Regions from separate parts of the Rahnella aceris genome, predicted to be linked through region 3. Evidence: predicted binding sites of a transcription regulator. Region 3 holds the regulator's gene; each other region holds the start of a gene.
The links. Region 3 encodes CRP, which controls carbon source genes, mostly activating them, when cyclic AMP is high. Its sites were predicted from a motif close to ATGTGANNNNNNTCACAT; they were not measured.
Positions count from the first base shown of each region.

Region 1: GW591_RS01625 (YfcZ/YiiS family protein) is a predicted target of CRP. The motif match lies at 1,299-1,316, and genes of this name have one in related genera.
Region 2: gntK (gluconokinase) is a predicted target of CRP. The motif match lies at 2,142-2,159, and genes of this name have one in related genera.

Region 1 is NZ_JAADJV010000001.1:322,098-325,310, forward strand. Features, by position in the region: gene fadL (long-chain fatty acid transporter FadL) at 1-1,027, opposite strand, end outside; gene GW591_RS01625 (YfcZ/YiiS family protein) at 1,444-1,776, shown strand; gene fadI (acetyl-CoA C-acyltransferase FadI) at 2,096-3,213, shown strand, end outside.
Region 2 is NZ_JAADJV010000001.1:1,542,672-1,545,884, forward strand. Features, by position in the region: gene edd (phosphogluconate dehydratase) at 1-82, opposite strand, end outside; gene gntU (gluconate transporter) at 99-1,436, opposite strand; gene gntK (gluconokinase) at 1,433-1,972, opposite strand; gene yahO (DUF1471 family periplasmic protein YahO) at 2,467-2,745, shown strand; gene GW591_RS06895 (hypothetical protein) at 2,816-2,962, shown strand; gene GW591_RS06900 (CopD family protein) at 3,010-3,213, opposite strand, start outside.
Region 3 is NZ_JAADJV010000004.1:75,013-78,225, reverse strand. Features, by position in the region: gene GW591_RS18625 (YccS/YhfK family putative transporter) at 1-1,324, opposite strand, end outside; gene crp (cAMP-activated global transcriptional regulator CRP) at 1,386-2,018, opposite strand; gene GW591_RS18615 (OsmC family protein) at 2,381-2,788, shown strand; gene GW591_RS18610 (phosphoribulokinase) at 2,792-3,213, opposite strand, start outside.

The DNA of each region.
Region 1 (3,213 bases), on a different contig from region 3:
TACCGGTACGGAACGTCCAGTTATCGTCGTAGTAGTAGGTGGTACCCAACGCGATGCGGTAAGCATCATGAAAGCCTTCATCTTTCTGGAACAGCGTCTGGCCGTTAGAACCGGTGGCTTTCAGCTCCTGGAACTGGCTCCAGCTGGTGTAAGCCAGGCTGTAGTGAATCGCCCATTTTGGTGCCACACGGTTATAACCGGACACTTCCCACATTTCTGGCAGGTTCAGGGTCAGGGAACCCGGAACAGTTTGACCGCCAGTCCCGCCTAAGGCTTTTGGAATGCCGTTGCGGTATTCGCCATCGAAGTCAATTTTGACTTCAGAACGGTAGGTGAAGCCGTAGCGGTTATTATCATCCACTTCATACAGGATACCGGCGTTCCAGCCGTAGCCCCACTCATTGCCTTTCAGCTTGGCGGCTTCCGTATCCGCAGGCAGCCGGCCACCGGTTTGAATTGGCACCAGTTCACCGGCGGTACGACGGAATTTAGCTTTCGCGTAAACGGCATCAAAGCCCAGGCCGAAGCTGAAATGCTGGTTCAAACGGTAAGCAACGCTTAAGTTAGTGTTGACGGTAGTGAGGTCAGTTTCGCCGCCGATCGGGCCTGCCGGATAATTATCGCTGAATTCTGTCGCCAGACCGTAGTTTGACGTAGCTGATGCACCGACGGCCCATTGATCATTGAGCGGCATAATAAAGTGCAGGTTCGGTACCCACTGATTTGGTGCAATGTTATCCGCATCAGTGCTCTGACCTGTAACCGGCGAGTTGCCCGTCACTTTGACATCCGGGTCGATATAAATCGCGCCCGCGGAGAAGGAAGGACGATCAAACATGGTCATGGTTGCCGGGTTACGGCTCCCGGATGCCGCGGTGTCAGCGATGGCACCTTCACCCGAGAAAGAGCGACCTAAACCCGCAGCGGTATATTCATTTAACTGAAAACCTGCTGCATATACGTTGGAGGAAACAATTGCCACTGCAGCTGCCAGAGCTGATCTTTTAAACAGGTTTTTCTGGTTCATGACCAAAACCTCAATTTTATGTTTTTTATCAAACAATGTTACATGGAGTAACAATGAGCGCGGGATTGTAGGGTCCGTTATCAGTCTGACAAATCAGACCAGTGAGCGAAGTATAGGTCTGACCTGTGGTGAAGTTGCAATAATGTTTCGTTGATATTTCTTATTTGATGCAAGAAATTGGATCTGCTTAACAAAAAACAAACAATAAAAGTTCAATTAAGAAACGTTAAAGTGAGAACAATAACGCTGTAATCATCGATTACTTACATATACGTGATCTGGATCACCTGAAAGGCACATAATAAGTAAGTGCTAGTGTGTTGTCAGAGAGGTGGCGTAAAATACAGGCTGGAAATAAAACTTTATTCGCAAACAGGCCAGACGGTGGATGTTGCCGTTGGTGCCGGGGAGAAATTATGTCTGACGTAACCATGTCCTCTAAATCCACTCAACCTCTGCATTCCATCAACAAATGTGGTGCGGAAGAAACCGCAGCCTGCTGTTGTGTAGATGTGGGTACCATCATGGACAACACTGATTGCACTGCTTCTTACAGCCGCGTTTTCGAAACCGAAGCCCAGGCGAAAGAAACCCTGCAAGCCCTGACCGAACGTGCCCGCGGCGTAGAATCTGAGCCGTGCGAAATCACCAGCCGTATCGAAAAAGTAGCAGGCGGTGTTGAACTGAATATCGATTTTACTTTCAGCTGTCAGGCTGAAACGATGATCTTCCAGCTCGGGCTGCGTTAATCCCCGTCATACTTTGAGCCGCAGATGCGTTGGCTGCACTCAGTAACCCGAATCACTGACTTATGTCAGCTCATCGGGATTACTTCGATTGCCGCCTTCCTGCGACTCAAATTATTTAGGGGAAGTTGTAATACCGCTTAAATAAGCGGTATTTTTTTGTCTGCTATTTCTGCCTGCCGCCTTTCTTCTCATTCTTATTTCAGAAAAATTTGCTGTTGCTCGCACTTCATTGCCTTTCACTTTGCCAAATGTAAATACATAGTTAAAACTGAGTTATCAGGTCTGACCTCTTAGGACCCTATTTTTCTCAGGAGCTCGTATGAATAACGTTATTCCACTGGTGACGCGTGAGGGCGATCGCATTGCGATTGTCGACGGCTTGCGCACGCCGTTTGCCAAACAGGCCACCGCTTATCACGGCATTCCTGCTGTCGATCTCGGCAAAATTGTGGTCAGTGAGCTGCTGGCAAAAAGTGGGATAGACCCGAAGCACATCGACCAGCTGGTTTTCGGCCAGGTAGTCCAGATGCCGGAAGCGCCGAATATCGCCCGCGAAATTGTGCTCGGCACCGGCATGAATGTGTCGACCGATGCGTACAGCGTTTCACGTGCCTGCGCCACCAGTTTTCAGGCGGTCGCCAACGTGGCCGAAAGCATTATGAGCGGCATGGTGCAGGTCGGGATCGCAGGCGGAGCGGATTCTTCTTCAGTACTGCCGATTGGCGTCAGCAAACGTCTCGCCCGCGCCCTGGTGGATGTTAATAAAGCGCGCACTCTGTCGCAGCGCCTTTCCATTTTCAGCAAACTGAAACTGCGTGATTTATTGCCGGTGCCGCCGGCAGTAGCCGAATATTCTACCGGTCTGCGCATGGGGGATACCGCTGAGCAGATGGCGAAAAGCCACAATATCAGCCGTGCGCAGCAGGATGAGCTGGCGCACCGTTCTCATACGCTGGCTGCACAGGCGTGGGAGCAGGGTTATTTAAGCTCGCAGGTGATGGCAGCGCAGATTCCGCCTTACCGCGAAGTGCTGCAAAAAGACAACAACATCCGCCTGAATTCTGAAATCAGCCAGTACGCCAAATTACGTCCGGCGTTTGACCGCAAACACGGCACTGTTACCGCTGCCACCAGCACGCCGCTGACTGACGGTGCGGCGGCGATATTAATGATGAGCGAATCCCGCGCGCGTGAACTGGGTCTTGAACCTCTCGGCTACCTGAAAAGTTTCGCATTTGCTGCCATCGACGTCTGGGAAGATATGCTTCTCGGGCCTGCTTATGCCACGCCGCTGGCGCTGGACCGCGCAGGGCTGACGCTGGGTGATTTGGATCTTATCGATATGCACGAAGCGTTTGCCGCGCAGACGCTGGCGAATATCAAAATGTTAGCCAGTGATGAATTCGCCCGCGAAAAACTCGGCCGCAGTCAGGCAGT
Region 2 (3,213 bases), on a different contig from region 3:
TACGCGCCAGATAGGCTTCACGGGTGGATGCGGAACGGTTGATGATCCGCTGCGTGACACGGGCCACGGTGTTGTTAATCATAATGTTGTCCCCTTTCTTAAAGCATCGTGAAAGCAATCATGCCGATGATCCCGCCAGTCGTGCCGAGCAGGGTTTCCATCACCGTCCAGGTTTTCAGCGTTTGCAGTTCGCTGGCACCGGTGAACTTGCCGAATAACCAGAAACCGGCATCGTTCACGTGGCTGAGCACAATGGAACCGCCGGTAATGCAGATGGCGAGTGCGGCCAGCTGACCGCCGTTGAGCCCCATCTGATGGGTTACCGGCAATACCAGCCCGACAGTGGTCAGACAGGCCACGGTGGCTGAACCCTGAATCACCCGTACCACTGCTGACAGTGCAAAACAGGCCACGGCAATCGGTAAGCCGGTGCCGATCATCGCGTCACCAATGGCCGGGCCGACGCCGGAATCCACCAGAATTTGTTTGAATACGCCACCCGCACCGGTCATCAGCAGGATGATCCCGGCGGGCTGAACGGCGGCTGAGCAAATGGCCAGCGTCTGTTCGTTGGTCATGCCGCGTGGTTTTGCCAGCCCGTAAATGACAATCAGGCAGGCAATCAGAATGGCGGTAAACGGATGGCCGATAAACTCCAGCCAGTCGTGCAATGGCGTACCCGCCGTGACAAAGCGTGCGCCGATGGTTTTCATTCCCACCAACACCAGCGGACACAAAATCAGCGCCAGACTGAAACCGAATGACGGCAGGTTATCTTTGTTGAGCGTCGGGGCATTTTCTTCAACAGGCATCGGCCAGCTGACATGACGGCTGATAAAATTGCCGTACAGCGGACCGGCGACCAGCATGCCGGCAATCGCGGCCACCAGACCGATGGCGATCATCCAGCCAAAATCGGCATTCATCTGCGACGCCAGCAGCATCGGGACCGGCCCCGGAAGCAGGAAACACGCCGCTGCCGCGACACCGGCAAATAACGGGATCGCCAGCCTGACGATGTTGCCGTCAGTACGGCGCGCCACCGCGAACACGATGCCAATCAGCAGCACAATCGCCACATCGAAAAACAGCGGCAAGGCGCAAACCAGCCCGGCAATCCCGAGAGCATAATGGGCTTTGTTTTTGCCAAAACGATTCAGTAAATGGGCCGCAATTTGGTCAAGTGCGCCGACTTCATGCAGGATCTTGCCGAACATCGCCCCCAGCGCCACCACAATCGCCAGAAAACCCAGCGTGCTGCCCATGCCTTTCTGCATGGTGTCGGCAATGGTATTGACCGGCATGCCGGAGAAAATCCCGGCGGCAATCGACACCAGCATCAGCGCGACGAACGCGTGCATACGCACTTTCATCACCAGAAAAAGCAGCAGCAACACGGAGCCTGCTGCAGTACCGACTAAAGTTACTGTATTCACGCGCAATGCTCCTGTTGCTGAAAACTACGGATGTGTTGCAGGGTCTCTGCAATCACCGCATCAAGCGGCTGATGAATGCCGATGGTGATCACGTCACTTTCTTCAGCGCCAGGTTGTTCGAGTGCTGCAAACTGTGAGATCAGCATCTGCGATTTAAAAAAGTGCCCTTTGCGTGCGGCCATGCGTTCTTCGATGACCGGGAATTCACCCTGTAAATAGATGAAAGACAGGTTGGCGTTACCTGCGCGCAGACGATCGCGGTAACGTTTTTTCAATGCCGAGCAGATGATGACCGACACATTATTGGTACGCTGCATGGCAAACGCGGCATCATTGAGGGCGGCCAGCCACGGCGCGCGGTCGTCATCATTGAGGGCGTCACCGGCGGCCATTTTCAGGATATTACTGCGGGGATGTAAGAAATCGCCGTCAAGAAAACCGGCGGAAAGCTGGTGTGCCACGGCGTTGGCGACGGCTGATTTTCCGCTGCCTGATACGCCCATAAACACATAAATTCGGTTCTGATCATTGTTCACGGTTGCGCTCCTCGACTGGTTAAAAAACGCGAAAGACGGGTCAGTGGTTTTATTCGTTATGTCCACACTGTTCATGTTTATCCGCAATGTTACCGGTAACATGTTATCGGTAACATTATCAGAGGCTTTTTCACGCGTGACAATCTGCCCGTGCAGGGGAAAAGCATAAATGTGATCTGCTTCAAAGTTAATTATTAGCAATGAAACATATTTCGGACGGGGGTTAACAGATGGATAACATGCGCAGGCGAAACGAAAAGTATGTGATTGCTATTACTGTGTACAAAACCTCCGGCACAAAAGACTAAAAACCGCACCGGTTGCTTAATTTTTTCTTCCCTCCTTGTAATTATTGACTTCCTTGTCTATTACTAAATGGCAGTGATAACTCACTCTTTTAAACAGTGAGTTATTGATTAACAGGGTTTCACTAAATAAACAGCTTTCTATTACTTTCCTTCAATTTACTGGGCAATTTAAAATCTGAGGATTACATGAAAATATCTAAAGCTCTGCTGGCAGTGGCTGTGATGGGCTGTGTCTCTTTCAGCACTTATTCTGCTGAATTAATGAAGAAAATAGATTTTGAAAAAGTGGCTTCTGAGTATACCAAAGTCGGCTCTGTGACCACCTCAAATAAAACCTCGCAGTCCGGCGCCATTGAAGATCTTTCTAAGAAAGCCGATAAAAAAGGCGGCGATGTATTTGTATTAACCTCCGGTAATACCAACAATAAAATTCACGGTACTGCTGACGTTTATAAGAAAAAATAAGTATTTTGTTTTCTGCACAATAAGCAATAAAAAGAAGCCTGCAAATTTGCGGGCTTTTTAATGGACGATTATGCTGCTGTCGGCTCCGCTGATGCTGGTTATTATCGGGCTGGGATCGTTTGCCGTGCGCGAAAACCATTCGCTGACAATTTTAAAGGAAGGCAATATTCCGCCGGTGCCCTGCACCCTGATTGCGCTGGTGAACGGCGAGTCATAAAAAAATCCACGCTTTCACGTGGATTGAGTTTTGCGGGAAACCGGATGTCAGAAAGGCCTGATTATCGCCAAAATACCAATGAGGATCACACCGACAATAATTACCGCGCTGGCGTTGCGCACCAGCGCGAAATCTTTCACCGGCTGACCGGTGGCGCGACGACGTAAATCGCCGGAAAGCAGCCCGTGCAGCGCGGAGAGAACCAGCACCACCACCATTTTTATCAGCAGCCAGGCATGGGGGAATTTGCC
Region 3 (3,213 bases):
GCGTGGTGCCTTCCGGCAGTTCCAGTTTGAGCAAGCCTGAGGCAATCAGCAATCCGGCCAGCGTACCGAGTGCACGGTGCTGGATCCTCACCCGCGTGGCGTTATAACCGTTCTGGCTGACCAACATGATAGTCAGCAAGATCCAGTAGGGTTTGGGCAAATTGAAGAACAGACCCAGACTGCTGCCAATCGCCAGAATAATGCCCAAACGTGCGGCATTACGCAGTGCCACGGATTTGAAGGAAAGATAGCTTTTCAGCGCGGGCCAGAAGGGCAAACGCGGCTGGGTGTTCATCAGGTCACGTTTGTACAACGGCCGCTGTGTGCGTAACAGACGGGCAATGCGGCTGAAATGGTAATAACAAAACTGACCTACCGGATTGTCCGGGTTGCGCGCGGCGATTTTCTCCAGCGCGGTCAGCTCATTGGCCATCGTAAAGCGCCCGGATAAACGATGATAAAGAATATCGTCGGCAATCACCCGAAGACGGGTGGAAATCACCTGCGCATTTCGGCGGATAACCGCTTCGGCATGGCTTTCCTCCACCAGTTTCTGCACTTCTTCCGGCTGATGCAGGCTCACTGTAATGTGCTCCTGCAAATCGAGCGCCACCTGAAAACGCTGAAATAGCCGCTTATGGTGATGATGATGTCCGTGCTGGGGCAACATGTGTAATTGCTGATAAAGCAGGGCAATCAGGTCGATAACCTGCTGCTGGCGGGTTAGCAGTGGGGGTAACGCAGTTTCGGGATCGGTATGTTGCGTCAGCAGGCTGTACTTGGCTTCGAAATAATCCGCGAGTTGCAGATAGAGCTGGCTGAGCGTTTCGCGCATCGGCTGTTCTTCCGAAATACGAAACCACGCCCAGTTAAACAATCCGTACCAGGCTGTGCCAGCGGCGAACAACACCGGGGCCTGCCACATCGGGCGCACGCCCACCATACTCAGCGTGAAGATAGTCGCCACCAGCGCACCGGGCAGCAGGCGCGCATGCAGCGGGCTGATTTCACCGGTGACGCCCAGCAGTAACGCCAGCGACAGCATGATCAGCGGCAGCGGTATATGCCAGCTTTCGAGCATCAGTTGCAGCAGAAGGCTGCTCACGGCAAAGAGTGAACCGCCGACGAGCAGGCGTTTGAAAAAGCGTTTATGCGGGGTATCCAGACCGGCGATGTTACAACAGGCCGGGCAGAGGGAAAACAGCAGGCCCATTTGCAAATTGCCAAACAGCCAGCAAATGCCAACAGGCAAGCACAACACCAGCGTCTGGCGCAGCGCGTAGTTCACTTCAGGATGGTAAAACAGTCTTCGCCATAGCGTCATGGGTAAAGCTTAGCCCATAAAAAAGGCGCGACAGTGTTTTGCCGCGCCAATTTTTGAGGGATTAACGTGTGCCGTAAACGACAATCGTTTTACCGTGTGCGGAGATCAGGCTTTGATCTTCCAGCATTTTGAGAATGCGTCCGACTGTTTCACGTGAACAACCGACGATTTGGCCAATTTCCTGGCGGGTAATCTTGATTTGCATCCCGTCCGGATGGGTCATTGCATCAGGCTGTTTAGCCAGATTGAGCAAGGTTTGAGCGATACGACCGGTAACGTCAAGGAAGGCAAGGTTGCCGACTTTCTCTGACGTCACTTGCAGACGGTTGGCCATCTGCGCGGAGAGACGCATCAGAATATCCGGGTTAACCTGAATCAGCTGGCGGAATTTTTTATATGAAATTTCAGCCACTTCACAGGCAGTTTTAGCACGTACCCAGGCACTGCGTTCCTGACCTTCTTCGAAGAGTCCCAGCTCACCGATGAAGTCACCTTGGTTAAGGTAGGACAGTATCATTTCCTTGCCTTCTTCATCTTTAATCAGGACAGCAACTGACCCTTTCACGATGTAGTAAAGCGTTTCGGCTTTTTCACCCTGGTGAATCAGCGTACTTTTAGAAGGATACTTATGTATATGACAGTGAGACAGGAACCATTCAAGAGTCGGGTCTGTTTGTGGCTTGCCGAGAACCATTTGCTATTATCCTCTGTTGTTATCGCTGCCCAAAATCACAGGGCTCAGAGTTCCCTGTACGGCACTTCAAATCCAAAGCGCCCTTTCAGCATATAACTCTCCAGAAATGCTGCAAGCGGATGTCGGAGTGCAACAGCCTGTTTATTGCTGTCATCACCGTGGGTTCTGTACTTAAACCGCAAAAACCGTCACCGCAATTTACTGGAAAGTATGTTTCGGCTTTGTTTGTAGCACAGGTTTGAGATGCTGTCTTCTGTTGTCTCGCTTCAGCATGATGGCGATCGGGTTACGTTGCCAGATTTTAGGTGAAAGGGTACTCTGAGAGCAGATTTCGACAAGTTTATTCACCGGGAGAATAGTTCATGCATGCACGTGTCAAATGGGTTGAAGGACTGACATTTTTAGGTGAGTCTGCATCGGGTCATCAGATTTCAATGGATGGAAACGCGGGTGATAAAGCCCCAAGCCCGATGGAAATGTTACTGATGTCCGCAGGGGGGTGTAGTGCAATCGACGTGGTGTCAATTTTGCAAAAAGGTCGTAATGACGTGCGTGATTGTGAAGTGAAGCTGACCTCACAACGCCGCGAAGAAGCGCCGCGTCTGTTCACTCACATCAATCTGCATTTTATCGTCACCGGTAAGGATCTGACCGATAAGATTGTTGAACGCGCAGTCAGCCTGTCTGCCGAAAAATACTGTTCTGTGTCTCTGATGCTGGGGAAAGCGGCCACAATCACCCACAGCTTTGAAGTGATTGCAGCCGAATAAAGTTTACTCGATCTTCTTGCCTTCCATCAGGCGCTGCACCAGCGGCGCCATGATCAGCTCCATCGCCAGCCCCATTTTGCCGCCCGGCACCACCAGTGTTTTGATGTGCGAGATAAACGACCCTTGCAGCATGGCCAGCAGATACGGGAAATCGATGTCATCCAGTCCCTGAAAATGAATCACCACAAAGCTTTCATCCAGTGACGGAATGGCTTTGGCGGCAAACGGGTTCGAGGTGTCGATGGTGGGTACCCGCTGGAAATTGATGTGTGTGCGGGAAAACTGCGGCGTAATGTAATTGATATAGTCATCCATCGAACGCACGACGGAATCCATCACCGCTTCACGGGAATGCCCGCGCTCGCCGGTATCGCGCACCAGTTTCTGGATCCATTCGAGGTTGACGATAGGCACTACGCCGACCA